DNA from 2 places in the Pseudoduganella albidiflava genome. Region 1 is predicted to be linked to the other one. Evidence: predicted binding sites of a transcription regulator. Region 1 holds the regulator's gene; the other holds the start of a gene.

What was found. The regulator FNR, encoded in region 1, switches genes on or off when oxygen is low (the NO sensors DNR and NnrR bind a similar motif). The targets are predictions, from matches to a motif close to TTGATNNNNATCAA.
Region 2: the regulator FNR is predicted to act here: its motif matches at 5,183-5,196, upstream of EYF70_RS01640 (KamA family radical SAM protein).

The regions. Positions count from the first base shown of each region.
Region 1 covers NZ_CP036401.1:7,012,222-7,019,415, forward strand. The annotation lists gene EYF70_RS29175 (SDR family oxidoreductase) at 1-631, opposite strand, end outside; gene EYF70_RS29180 (hypothetical protein) at 695-1,165, shown strand; gene EYF70_RS29185 (response regulator) at 1,193-4,342, opposite strand; gene fnr (fumarate/nitrate reduction transcriptional regulator Fnr) at 4,525-5,283, shown strand; gene EYF70_RS29195 (FixH family protein) at 5,434-5,940, opposite strand; gene ccoG (cytochrome c oxidase accessory protein CcoG) at 5,951-7,194, opposite strand, start outside.
Region 2 covers NZ_CP036401.1:380,590-387,783, reverse strand. The annotation lists gene EYF70_RS01655 (aspartate aminotransferase family protein) at 37-1,374, shown strand; gene EYF70_RS01650 (fumarylacetoacetate hydrolase family protein) at 1,375-2,220, opposite strand; gene EYF70_RS01645 (MFS transporter) at 2,274-3,557, opposite strand; gene EYF70_RS01640 (KamA family radical SAM protein) at 3,623-5,017, opposite strand; gene EYF70_RS01635 (cache domain-containing protein) at 5,212-5,673, shown strand; gene EYF70_RS01630 (methyl-accepting chemotaxis protein) at 5,779-7,194, shown strand, end outside.

The DNA of each region.
Region 1 (7,194 bases):
ACGGCAGCGGCGCGGGGCCGACCAGGGGCACCCGCATGCTGCGCGGCCCGCCCGTTTCCTCCAGCAGCGCCAGGATCGCCTGGCACGCGTCGTCCACGTGGATCGGCTGCACCGGTTGCGGCGCGCTGCCGAAGCGCACCGCGAACGGCATGGTGGCCAGCATGCGGAACAGGCGGGCACTGGCGCCCTCCGGGCCGTACACCAGCGACGGCTGCACGATGCGGGAGCGCAGCGGCAGCGTGGCGAGGAAATCGTCCGCCGCCTTCTTGCTCAGGTGGTACGGCGTGGTGGCCGCTTCGTCCGCGCCCAGCGCCGAGACCTGCACCACGAGGCGCACGCGGGCCTCGGCGCAGGCGGCGAACAGCGCGCGCGGCGTTTCCGAGTGCAGCCGCGCGAACGTCTGCCCGCGCGACTCGCGAATGATGCCCACCGTGTTGATCACCGCGTCGACGCCGGACAGGCGCGCCACCCAGTGCGATTTTTCGCTATCGTGGGCGAAATCGGCCGCGATGAAGTCGCAGCCGGGCTGGCCGCGGCGCCCGGCGCACACCACGCGGTGGCCCCTGGCGCGCAACAGCGGCAACAGGCGGGAACCGAGAAAACCGGTCGAACCGGTGAGCAGGATCAGCATCGGAGGTCCTCGTCGTCATGAGGGACCCAGTGTACGAAGAATTGCAAATATTTGGAGGACAGCATGGACGATTGGAAGCAGGTCATCATCAAGGGCATGATGCCGGGTGCACTGGCCAGCCTGGCGTCGACAGGCGCGCTGGCGCTGCGCTCGAAGCAGGAAACCGGCAGCCCGTATGCGGGAGCGAACGCGGTCAGCCACATGGTGTGGGGCGACAGGGCCTTCGTGCATGACGAGCCCACCTGGAAATACACGCTGACCGGCTATGCGATCCACCATGCCAGCTCGCATTTCTGGGCCAGCATCTTCGAGCAGGCCGCCGGCAAGATCTTCGACAAGCCCGGCGTGGCCTCCAAGCTGGCCTCGGCGGCGGCGGCATCGGCGGTGGCCTGCTTCGTCGACTACAAGCTGACGCCACAGCGCCTGCAGCCCGGCTTCGACGTGCGCCTGTCGAAGCGTTCCCTGGCGCTGGTGTATGGCGCTTTCGCCATCGGCCTGGCGGCCGGCGCGCTGTTCAACCATCGCAACCGCTAGCGTGGCGCGGCGCAGGTACGCCAGCGCCTAGCTTTCCGCCATCTCGGCCTGGTCGAGCCACGCGCGGCCCGCTGCCAGGACCAGCGCCAGCTCATGGCGTACGGCCGCGAAATGCGGCGCCAGTTCGCTGGCGGGCAATTCCGCGATCGCCAGTTCCGCATCCATCGTGGCCCGGATCAGGCGTTTCGCCCCCAGCACGCCGATGGCGCCGCGCAGCGCGTGGAAGGTGTTCGCCGCCGCCTGCACATCGCCGGCCGCGAGCGCGCGGTCCGCTTCGTCGGCCGGCGCCATGCCGCCTTCCAGGGCGCTTTCCACCATCCTGCGCATCAGCGCCCGGCCTTTCGGATCGCGGCCCATCACGCGCCCCAGGCTGTCCATGCTGAACACGGGTTCGCCCCCTTGCGCCGCGGCTGGCTCCACCAGCGGGCCAGCCGCCTTGGCCGCCGGCGGTGGCGTTTCGGCCGGCCTGCGCCGCGCCGGCAGGTGCCGCTCGATCACCATCATCATCTCGTCGACGACGACCGGCTTGGCAATGAAGTCGGTGATGCCGGCCGCCATGCAGCGTTCCCGCTCGGAGGCCAGCACGCCGGCCGTCATCGCGATCACCGGCAGGCGCAGCGCCAGTTCCGAGCGGATCGCGGCAGTTGCCGAAAAGCCGTCCAGCACGGGCATCTGCATGTCCATCAGCACGATGTCGTAGCGCTGCGCGTCGATGCGCAGCACGTCCAGGGCTTGCTGGCCGTCGCCGGCCACGTCCAGCGTGGCGCCGGCATGTTCCAGGATGCCGCGCGCCACGGCCTGGTTCAGCGGATTGTCTTCCACCAGCAGGAAGTGCACGCCTTGCAGGCGGTTCGCATGGCCCTGGGCGTTGGCGGGCACCAGTTCGCCGCCGCCGCCCTTTGCCGCCAGGGCCTGGTGCAGCGCATCGAACAGCGTGGAACTGGTGATCGGCTTGACCAGTACCGCATCGGCTTCCGCGCTTCTTGAAATCTGTTCCAGGCGTTCGCGCGCAAAGGCATTGAGCATCACCACGATCGGCTGCCGGTGCCCGTCGGCCTCGCGCCGGATCGCCGCGGCGGGGGCATTCCCGTCCGGGCCGCTCATGTGCCAGTCGGCCAGCACCACGTCGTATGGCCGGCCGGTGCGCATGCGGAACGTGAACATCGCCAGCGCGGCACTGCCGGAATCGACCAGGTCCGCCTCCCACCCCCAGGTGCGGATCAGGCGGCCGATCAGGTTGCGGCTGGTGGCATTGTCGTCCGCCACCAGCACGGCGAGATGGCCGGCGGCCGGCTTGCGCGGCGCCTCCAGCCGCGGCAGCACGCCGAATGGCAGCGTGAACCAGAAGCGGCTGCCCTTGCCCGGTTCGCTCTCGACATGGATTTCCCCGCCCATCAGTTCGATCAGCCGGCGCGTGATGGCCAACCCCAGCCCCGTGCCGCCGAAGCGGCGTGTGATGCTTTCGTCGGCCTGCGTGAACGCCTGGAACAGGTGCGACAGCTGTTCCGGGTTCATGCCCATGCCCGTGTCGCGCACTTCGAAGCCCAGCACCGCGTCGGCCTCTCCGCCGCCGTGCTCCACCAGGCTCACCTCGACCACGACCTCGCCGTGCGCGGTGAACTTGATCGCGTTGCCGGCCAGGTTCACCAGTACCTGTTGCAGCCGCAGCGCATCGCCCCGCAGCAGCCGCGGCACTTCTGGGTCGACCACGATGGCCAGCTCCAGTTCCTTTTCGCCGGCGTTCATCGTCATCGTCGTGGCCAGGGTGCTCATCGATTCGTCCAGGTCGAATTCGACGGGCGACAATTCCATCCGCTGCGCCTCGATCTTGGAAAAATCCAGCACGTCGTTCAGGATGCCCAGCAGCGAATCGCCGGCGGTGCGGATCATGTGCAGGTACTTGCGCTGCTGCGGCGCCAGGTCGGTGTTCTGCAGCAGTTGCGCCATGCCCAGCACGGCATTCATCGGCGTGCGGATCTCGTGGCTCATGTTGGCGACGAAATCGCTCTTGGCGCGGTTGGCCGCCTCGGCCCGGTCGCGTGCCCGTTCCAGCTCGGCGGCGCGGGTTTCCAGCTCGGCCATCAGGTCGCGGGCGTGGGCGTCGGCCGCCTCGCGTTCGCGCATCAGGTCGTTGAAGGCCCCGGTCAGCTCGCCGATCTCGTCGCGCGACGTGACCGGCAGCGGGGCGAAGTGCCCCGGCGTGCCGCGCAAGGTGCCGATCGCATCGCGCAGCCGCATCAGCGGCGACATCAGCCGCAGCGTGATAAAGGTGATGACGGCCGCGGTGACGAGCGAAGCCAGCGTGCCCCACAGCGCAAGCCGCACCAGCAGGTCGTCGAACGGCTCGAACGCTTCCTCGGCAGGCAGGTTGGCGATCAGGATCCATGGGACGGTCTTCAGGCGCTTGTAGCTGAGCAGCGCGCGCACGCCGCGGCCGTCGGTGCTGATCGTGGTGCCTTCGAACCCTCCGCGGATCGCCAGCACGGTGGCGGCATAGCCTTCCTGGCCGCGTGGCTTCAGCAGGCGGGCAGGGTCCGGGTGCACCACGTAGACCGATGGTTCGTAGCCGGTGACGATGTAGTAGTAACCGGTGCGGCCCACCTTGGCCGTGCGCAGGTGGCCCAGCAGGTTGTTCTTGTACAGGCGCAGCACGCCGATCAGCACGCAGGCCACCTCGCCTTCCTCGCTGAGCACGGGGGCGACCATCTGCACGACAGGTTGCCGGTTCGCCCTGCCGATCACCGGTTCCGCGATCAGGGGCGCCTTTTCCTGCATGACCCGCTGGAAGTACGCGCGGTCCGTGACGCTGACGCCGGGGCGGCCCGGCAGCGCGGGGATATCGGCCACGATGGTGCCGGCCGGGCTGACGACGATGATGTCATCGAACAGGCGAAGGACGGCGCGGTAGTCGTAGTGGGCACGCAGCGCGGGCGGATCGGCGCAGATGTCGCCGGGCTGCCAGCGTGCCGATTCGGCAACGATGTCACGCAGCAGCGTCATCTTTTCATCCACCTCGAGCGCGGTGCGCGCGATCAGCGCATCCTGCTGGGCAAACAGCACGCGCGTGAAATCCTCCTGCATGCGCCGGGCCTGCAGCACGGTGACCAGCGCGATCATCACGATGCACGTGACGGTCGTCGCCAGCGCGACTTTCGCTTTGATACCAAGCGGACGCATTGTCTCCCCCGCCCCGATGTTGTCGGGACACTATGCGCCGCTTCCCCGCTGGCGCACTGTGCGGAAGGGCACGCAAGCTGCAAGTTGCGCGGTTGCCCGGACAGCGGGATCGAGGCGGGATCGAGGCGGGATCAAGTACACTGGAGGTCAACCGACAATGGACGATGACATCGGACCCGACAATGATGCATGAGCTGCCATCCCTGACCCTGCCCGGCGCCACGATCGAGATCCTCAAGGCACGCTGCTCGACCTGCAGCATGCACCAGCTGTGCCTGCCGATGGGGCTGGACATGGGCGACATGGACAAGCTGGACAAGATCATCGGCCGCCGCCGCAAGGTGCAGAAGGGCGAGAACCTGTTCCGTATCGGCGAGCCGTTCACGAACCTGTACGCGATCCGGCTCGGCCATTTCAAGACTTACCAGATCAACGCCAACGGCGAAGAACAGGTGACGGGCTTCCAGATGGGCGGCGAACTGCTGGGCATGGACGCCATCAGCACCGACAGGCACTATTGCAGCGCGCTGGCGCTGGAAGACAGCGAGGTCTGCGAGATCCCCTTCGCCAGCCTGGAACAGCTGCTGGTGGACATGCCCACGCTGCTGCGCCACTTCCACCGCATGATGAGCCAGGAAATCACGCGCGAGCAAAGCGTGATGCTATTGCTGGGCAATATGCAGGCGACACAGCGCTTCGCCGCCTTCCTCGTCAACCTGGCTTCGCGCTACGAGGCGCGCGGCTACTCGAGCACCGAGTTCCAGCTGCGCATGTCGCGCGAGGATATCGGCAACTACCTGGGGCTGACGATCGAGAGCATCAGCCGGCTGCTGAACAAGTTCAAGAAGCAGGGCTTGCTGATGGTGGCGAACCGGGAGGTCAAGGTGCTCGACCTGCCCCGGCTGAAGGCAATCACGGCGGGGACCGAGACCTGCGCGTGATGCCGCTTAGATAAGCCCACCCCAAGTGCAAATGCCGGGGTCAGACCCCACGGGTCTGACCCCAGTCCTTCGCCTTTGGGGTGAATGCATGCGCTTCCACCGGTATTCGCCGGCCAACCGATGCAGCTTGATGCAGCAGCGGCGCCTGCTTTATTCCGAAGCCGCCAGCGTCAATTCACGCTCCACCGGCCACTGCCACTGCCCCTCCAGGCGCCAGGTGCGCCGCTCGTCTTCCACCAGCACGGTCCAGCGGCTGCGTTCGAGCAGCGGCAGCGGCACGGCGAAGCTGCCGCCGGCATCGGGCCGCACCAGGAGCCGCAAGTCCTTCTCCGGCTGGGTGGCGTGCGCCAGGTGCACGTGCAAGGGCCCGGGCAGCGGCGCGCTGGCCGATAGCCGGCCGTGCAATACCCCGTGCGCGGCATCGTAGCGCAGGGCGGCGGCGGCATGCAGCGCGGCGGCGGTGCGGTCGCGCCGCAAATCCTGGTTGATCGCCTTGCCCCGCTTGTAATAGTCGCCCACCACCAGCGCGTCCTGCTGCGCGAAGGCCAGCCAGCCGGTATAGAAGCCGGCCACCAGCACGGCGGCCGGGCCGGCCATCAGGAGCCAAGGCCAGCGCTCGCGGTACCAGGGCGTGGCGGACATCGTCATCGCTTGCATGGTCATCTCCTCAGCGCGGCACGATGAAGACCGCGGGTTCTTCGACGGCCAGGCGCGCATCGTCCAGCGCCGTCAGCGTGAATGTGATCGGGTTCGAGCCGGTCTTGCCCGCGCCCCGCAGTGCCTCCCCTGGCACGCGCACCCGCACCGGCACGGCGCGCGTTTCGGTGGCGGCCAGTGCCACCACGTCGTCCGTCGCCAGCGCCAGGCCGGGCAGCCCGGCGGCCGCGATCCGGTAGCGGTGCGGCTGCTCCGAGGTGTTCATGATCTGCAGCCGGTACACGTTCTCGATCGCGCCGCCGTCCACTTCGCGGCCCATCGAACCGCGGTCGCGGATCACGTCCATCTTCAGCGGCGTGCGGGTGGCCAGCGCGAAGCCGACCGCCAGCGTGATGGCCAGCAGCGCCGCGCCGTACGCCAGCACGCGCGGGCGCAGTGCCCGCTGGCGGATCTCTGCCGGCGCCAGGTTCGCCGTCATGGCCCGGTCGGTGCTGTAGCGAATCAGGCCGCGCGGCTGGCCGACCTTGTCCATTACGCTGTTACACGCGTCCACGCAGGCGGCGCAGCCGATGCATTCGTACTGCAGGCCGTTGCGGATGTCGATACCGGCCGGGCAGACCTGCACGCACATCGTGCAATCGATGCAGGCGCCGCCCGTGGCCTTCTTGCCGCGCGGTTCACCGCGCCCCGTGTCGTAGGTGATGATCAGCGTGTCGCGGTCGAACATCGCGCTCTGGAAGCGGGCGTACGGGCACATGTACTTGCACACCTGCTCGCGCAGCCAGCCCGCGTTGCCGTACGTGGCGAAGCCGTAGAACAGCACCCAGAACCATTCCCACGGCCCCAGCGCCAGCGTGGCGATTCCGGTGCCCAGTTCGCGCACCGGGGTGAAGTAGCCGACGAAGGTGAAGCCGGTCCACAGCGCCACGGCGCCCCAGGCGAGGTGCTTGGCGACGCGCTTGCCGAACTTGCGGGCGGACGGGCCTTGCCGGTCCAGCGCGATGCGGGCGGCGCGCGACCCTTCGATCCTGCGCTCGATCCACAGGAAGATCGAGGTATAGACCGTCTGCGGGCAGGCGAAGCCGCACCACACGCGGCCCGCCACCGCCGTCACCAGGAACAGCCCCCAGGCGCAGATGATCAGCAGCGCCGCGAGGTAGATGAAATCCTGCGGCCACAGCACCAGGCCGAACAGGTAGAACTTGCGCGTGCCCAGGTCGAACAGCACGGCCTGGCGGCCGTTCCACACGAGCC
Region 2 (7,194 bases), 810 kb from region 1:
ACTGTCGCCAGGACAAGCCACCACGACGAGGACACCATGAGCAAGATGATCCACCGGAACCTGCGCCATACGCCACCCACCGCCGTGTGCGCGTTCGGCATGTACCTGCGCGACAGCAAAGGCAATACCTACCTGGATGCGAGCGGCGGCGCGGCCGTGTCGTCGCTGGGCCATGGCCATCCGGACGTGCTGGCCGCGATGGGCGCGCAGATGAAAACGACGGCCTACGCGCACTCGGGCTTCTTCACCACCGACGTGGCCGAGGAACTGGCGCAGCGCCTGGCCACCGATGCACCGGGCGACCTGAACAACGTGTACCTGGTGTCCGGCGGTTCCGAGGCGGTGGAATCGGCGCTGAAGATGGCGCGCCAGTACTTCGTCGAGAATGGCGAACACGAACGCCGCATCTTCATCGCCCGCCAGCAAAGCTATCACGGCAATACGCTGGGCGCGCTGGCACTGGGCGGCAACGAGGCGCGCCGCAGGCAGTTCGAACCGCTGCTGATGGACGTGGCGCGCGTGTCGCCATGCCATGAATACCGCTATCGGCCGGCCGGGCAGGAAGTCGCCGAATACACCGCCGGCCTGCTCGCCGAGCTGGAACAGGCCATCCTCGAGGTGGGCCCGCACAGCATCATCGGTTTCTGCGCCGAACCCGTGGTGGGCGCCACGCTGGGCGCCGTGCCGCCCACGCCCGGCTACTTCAAGGGCGTGCGCGCGCTGTGCGACAAGTACGGCATCCTGTTCATCGCCGACGAAGTCATGTGCGGCATGGGCCGTACCGGCACGCTGTACGCCATCGAGCAGGATGGTGTGGTACCGGACCTGGTCGCGCTCGGCAAGGGCCTGGCCGCCGGCTACCAGCCGATCGGCGCCGTGCTGGCGCGCGACCACGTGGTGGAACGGCTGCGCGGCGGCAGCGGCGTCTTCCAGCACGGGCACACGTACAACGCCCACCCGGTGGCGGCGGCCGCCGCGCTGGCCGTGCAGAAGATCATCAAGCGCGACTGCCTGCTGGGCGCGGCCACCGTGCGTGGCACCACGCTGCGGCGCATGCTGCGCGACGCCTTCGGTACGCATCCGCACGTGGGCGACATTCGCGGCCGCGGCTTGCTGGTGGGGCTGGAACTGGTGCAGGACCGCGAAACGAAGCGCCCGTTCGACCCGGACCTGAAGCTGTTCGCGGCGGTGAAGGAGCAGGCGATGGACTGCGGGCTGATGGTGTACCCGATGGGCGGCACGGCCGACGGCAGGCGCGGCGACCATATCCTGCTGGCGCCGCCCTTCATCGCCACCGAGGCGGACCTGGCGCAGATCGTCAACCGCCTGTCGGATGCGCTGGGCCGGGCCCTGGCGGCGATCCGGCCGGCTTGATCAGAACTGCTGGAACCCGATCACATCCTGCTGCTGCTCGCCCAGCCCGGCGATGCCGAGCCGCAGCAGGTCGCCCTTCTTCAGGAAGCGCTTGCGCGCCATGCCCACGCCGGGCGGCGTGCCGGTGGCGATGATGTCGCCCGGTTCCAGCGTCATGAACTGCGACAGGTACGAAACGATCTGCGGCACCTTGAAGATCATCGTCGACGTGTTCCCCGTCTGCATGCGCTTGCCGTTCACTTCCAGGTACAGGTCGAGGTCGTTGACGTCCCATACTTCATCGCGCGTGACGAGCCACGGGCCGACCGGGCCGAACGTGTCGCAGCCCTTGCCCTTGTCCCACTGGCCGCCCCGTTCGAGCTGGAACTCGCGCTCGGAGACATCGTTCACCACGCAGTAGCCGGCCACGTATTTCTCGGCATCGGCTTCGCTGACATGGCGCGCGCGGGTGCCGATGACGACGCCCAGTTCCACTTCCCAGTCCGTCTTCTTCGAGCCCTTGGGCAGCATCACCGGATCGTCCGGGCCGGACAGGCTGGTGATCGCCTTCATGAACACGATCGGTTCCTTCGGCACCGGCAAGTTCGATTCGGCCGCGTGGTCCGCGTAATTGAGGCCGATGCCGATGAACTTGCCCACCTTCCCCACCGGCACGCCGAAGCGCGGATTACCGCGCACCAGCGGCAGCGTGTCGTGCGGGACCTTGGCGATCTTCTTCAATACCTTGTCCGACAGATTGGCGCCGGCGAGGTCGCCGATCACGCCAGACAGGTCGCGCAGCCTGCCTTCATCATCGATCAGGCCCGGCTTTTCCTTGCCGACGCGCCCATAACGAACCAGTTTCATTTTCTCTCCTACACATGATGCGGCGAAAGCGGGCCAGGAGCCTGCGCTTCCGGTCAAAGCGGAGATTCTACAGGGTTCGCGAGAAGCGGCCTGCGCCGGCGCCGGAAGAAGCGGACGATGCCTGGCAATTGCAGCATCACCAGCAGCAGGAACGCGGCCCGGTAGGCGGCGGCCGGATAGCGTTGCGCGGCGTCCGGCGGCCACAGGTCGACGACCAGGCCGAAGCCCGCCTGCACGAGGAAGGCACCGGTGAAGATCAACAGGTTCAGGCACGTCGCGGCACGTCCCGCGAGTGCCGGCGGCAGCGCCCGCGCGACGATCGTATATTCGATGCCGGTGACGGTGCCCACGAGGGCGAACAGCACGGACAGCATCGCACAGTAGGAAAACGAAGCAGGCGAAGCCGCGGGCTGCCAGGCCACCACGAAGCCGCACTGCACCGCGACGAACAGCGCGACGCCGATGCCGGCCACCGTGATCGGTTCGGCGCCGCGCCGGCCCGCCCATTCGGTCACCGTGCCCACCGCGATCGCGCCGAAGATCACGGCGGCCATGCCGATGGACAGCAGCCATGCCACGTCCTGTTCGGAGCACCGCCCCGCGTCCGTCAGCCAGCGCCCGATCCACAAGCCCTGGATGCCGAAGAACACCGCGTGCGGCACCAGCACCAGCGACGCTGTCTCGCGGAATGCCGGGTGGCGGAATACCTCGGCGAGGTCCGCCATGCCGAAGGCCTGTCGCGGCGCGGCCGGCTGCGCGGGCGCCAGCAGCAGCACCAGCAGCGCCACGCCCACGCAGCACAGCGCCAGCACGACGAACAGCGCGCGCCAGTCCGCGTGCTGCAGGAACAGGGTGACGGGCAGCGTGGACGAGGCCGCGCCCAGGCCACCGGCGGCGATCAGGTAGCCCTGCACCGACGGCATGCGTTCCGGCGCGACCCACATGGCGATCGCCTTCACCGCGGCCATGAAGCAGCCGGCCAGGCCGAGCCCCATCACCGTGCGCGCGGCCAGCAGCTGCGCGAAGCCCGTGCCGGACGCGAAGGCGAACGTGCCCGCGGCGGCCAGCAGCAGCATCGGCACCTGCACCCGGCGCGGCCCGAAGCGGTCCAGCGCGACCCCGACCGGCAACTGGGCCAGCGCGAACGCCAGGAAATAGGCGCTGGTGAGCAGCCCCAGGTCGCCCGGCGTCAGCGCCGCCGTGTCCACCAGTTGCGGCGCCAGCACCGCGTTCACCGTGCGCAACAGGCAGGACAGGTAATGCCCCAGCGCGAAAGGCAGGAGCGCGAGACACAGCATGGCCGGCCCGGACAGCCGCCCGCCAGGTATGCGGGCCATCGGCGCCGTGCAGGTGGGCGCAGGATGGAGGACAGGCGAGGATACGGACGCGGGTGCGGCCATGGTCAGGCGGCGTTGCCCTGCGAGGTGCACGAGCGCGCGCTGGTGATCGGGATCACCTTGCGCTGCGGCGGCACGTGCAGCGCCTGCGGCGCGTCGTCGGTCTCGAAGAAGAATTTCTCCTTGCCGAAGGCGGGCTTCAGGTGATCGAGCCAGGTGGCGTTCTCGTCGTACTTGGCGAAGAAGGGCTTCTTCACCCAGTCCGGATTGCGCGCCTGCAGGAACTGCAGCGCGAACAGCTTTTCGCCGTTGATGGTCACCACGCCATCGATCGCCACCTTGCCGGGGAAGGCGCTCATCGACGGGCCGCGCACCGTGCGCGCCAGGCCGGACACCATCTGGTAAGCCTGCTGGAAGATCTCGTGCGCGCGCGCCAGCGGCAACTGGAAGTATTCGCTCGGCCCGGTGTCGCGCTCCACGAACATGTAGTACGGGATCGCGCCCAGGCGCACGCCGGTGCGCCACAGTTCGGCCCAGCTGTGCGGATCTTCGTTGATGTGGCGGATCAGCGGGCCCTGCATGCGCAGCGTGGCGCCGGTGCCGACGATGCGCTTGACGGCTTTCTGGGCGATGTCCTGGCGCAGTTCCACGGCGTGGTTGTAGTGCCCCATGATCGCCAGGTTCTTGCCGCTTGCGACCACCTTCTCGAACAGGCGCAGCAGGTCGTCCGCATCCCTGTCGGTGACGAAGCGCTGTGGCCAGTACGCCACGGATTTCGTGCCGATGCGGATGTTCTGGATATGCGCCATGTCCGGCGCCAGCAGCGGCTCGATGAATTCGGCCAGCGAGCGGGTATTCATGACCATCGGGTCGCCGCCGGTGATCAGCACATCCGTCACTTCCTCGTGCGCCTTCAGGTACGACACCAGCTCCGTGGTTTCCCGGGCATCGAACTTCATGTCGTCCATGCCCACGAACTGCGGCCAGCGGAAGCAGAACGTGCAGTAGGCATGGCAGGTCTGGCCCGCGCTGGGGAAGAACAGCACGGTTTCCTTGTACTTGTGCTGCAGGCCCTTCAGCACGTGGTCGTTCACGCGCGGCACGTTGTGCGTCATCTGGCCGGCCGGGTGCGGGTTCATGCGCATGCGGATCTTGTGGACCAGCGCGGCGATCGCGGCATCGTCCTGCTTCACCATCACCAGGTCGCGCAGCTGGCGGTACTCGTCCACCGGCAGCATGTCGCGGTGCGGGAACACCAGGCGGTAGATGGGATCGTCCGGGACGTTGGCCCAGTCGATCAGGTTCTCCATCACATATTCGTTGGTGCGGAACGGCAGCACGTGCGAGACCACCTGCACGGCTTCCTGCTGGTCCGGCGGCAGCCATTGCCACTGGCGGGCCTGGCGGATGCTCTGGCGGGTGTACGGCTTGAATTTTTGCGGGGCGAAATCGGTCGTCATTGTGGATGCTCCGTTGGTTGCTCCGGGTTAAGGGAATCCACATCGTAGACATGCCCCAACTGATCATGTTGCAGTAAATCAATATCCGCACGGAAAATTTTCGTCGCGTTTTCTGACACCTTGCGCTAGCGCAATTTCTCGCCGGCAGCATCGGCGCACAATGGTTTGACCTTGACCAACCACGGGAGCTCCCCATGAAACAAGTACTGATCCGCAGCATGGCCTACCTCGCATTTGCCAGTGTCAGCGCCTTCGTCTTCGCCGCCCAGCCGACCGAGAAGGATGCGATCGCCATGGCCGAACGCGGCGCCGCATTCATGAAGGCCAACGGCAAGGAAGCGCTGATGAAGAAGCTGGCCGCCAAGGACCCGGAATTCGTGCAGGGCGAGCTGTATGTGGACATGCGCGACATCAACACGGGCATTGTGATCGCCCATCCGATCAACCCGTCGATCGTCGGCAAGAACCTGACCGACGTGCCGGACGCCAGCGGCAAGGTGTATCGCCGCGAGATCATCCAGCTGGCCGCCAAGGACGGCAAGGGCTGGGTCGACTACATGTACAAGAACCCGGTCAGCGGCAAGATCGAACCGAAGACGACGTACATCCTGCGCGTCGGCGACGTGGTGCTGGAAGCCGGCATCTACAAGAAATAAAGACGCCGCCCACCGGTCGCGCGCCACGCATCCTTTCTTTACCTCATTGATCCAAGCTTCACTCATCCAAGCTTCATTCATCCATCATCCCTGGCGGGAGCAGTCATGTTGAACAAATTACGAATCGGTCCCAAACTGTTGCTGGCGCCCAGCGTCGTGCTGATCTTGCTGGTGGCCATCACGGCCTGCGCCTGGATCGGCATGGTGCGCCAGAACGCATCGCTGGAAAACCTGGTGCAGGTGCGCGCCGCGCGCCTGAAGGCCACGGCGGACATCGCCGGCGAAGCCAAGTTCGCCCATGCCAACATCTACCAGTTGCTGGCATGGGTCAACGGCAGCTTCGCGAAAACGCGGCTGGACGAGCTGACGGACCGCATCCACTCCCGCCACCGCAGCATCGAACAGCAGCTGGTACAGCTGGCGCGCGTGTCCGACGCCGAGGAGCGCAAGCTGGTCGACGCCTCCAGCCAGGCGCTGATCGCCTATCGCAAGGGTGTGCTGGAAACCATCGAGATGGCCCAGATGGACCAGTCGATCGCCACCAATGCGATGCAGAAGGCGGAGCGCCAGTTCGTGCTGCTCGAAGAAGACCTGCAGCGGCTGGCGGCGCTGGAAAAATCGCTGTCGGAAACGGCGCACGCGGCGGCCAAGGCGGAGTTCCGCCAGCTGGGCATCGCGATGGCGGCCTTGTGCGTGCTGTCGGTAGCGCTGTCATTGCTGGTATCGATGCTGGTGCGCACCGCGCTGCTGCGCGATATCCGCTCGATCGCCGACGTGGTGCGCAGCCTGGCCGCGGGCCGGCTCACCACCGCCAAGCCGAATGCCGGCCGCGACGAGATCGCGGAAACGGCGCGCGTGCTGGACCAGAGCATCGCCAACCTGAACCAGACCTTGCGCACGATCCGCGGCGCGGTGCAGTCGATCGATACCGCTTCCCATGAAATCGCGGTGGGCAACCTGGACCTGTCCAGCCGAACCGAGCAGCAGGCCGGCTCGCTGGAGGAAACGGCCAGCGCGATGGCCAGCCTGACGACGGCCGTACGCCAGAACGCCGAGAATGCCCGCGAAGCGTGCCGGCTGGCGGCCACCGCCACCTCGATGGCGGAAAAAGGCGGCGATGCCGTGTCGCAGGCCGTGACGACGATGGAATCGATCCGCTCCAGCTCGCGCAAGATCGTGGAAATCACCGGCGTGATCGACAGCATCTCGTTCCAGACCAATATCCTGGCGCTGAATGCCGCCGTGGAGGCGGCCCGGGCAGGCGAGCAGGGGCGCGGCTTCGCCGTGGTGGCCAGCGAGGTGCGCACGCTGGCGGCCCGCTCGGCGGCGGCGGCCAAGGAAATCAAGGAACTGATCGCCAGGTCGGTCTCCACGATCGACGACGGCGCCGCGTCCGTCAGCCTGGCCGGCCGCAGCATGGGCGATATCGTGTCATCGGTGCAGCAGGTGAACCACATCATCGGCCGCATCAGCGCGGCCAGCGCGGAACAGGCGCAGGGCATCGCCGAAGTCAACCAGGCG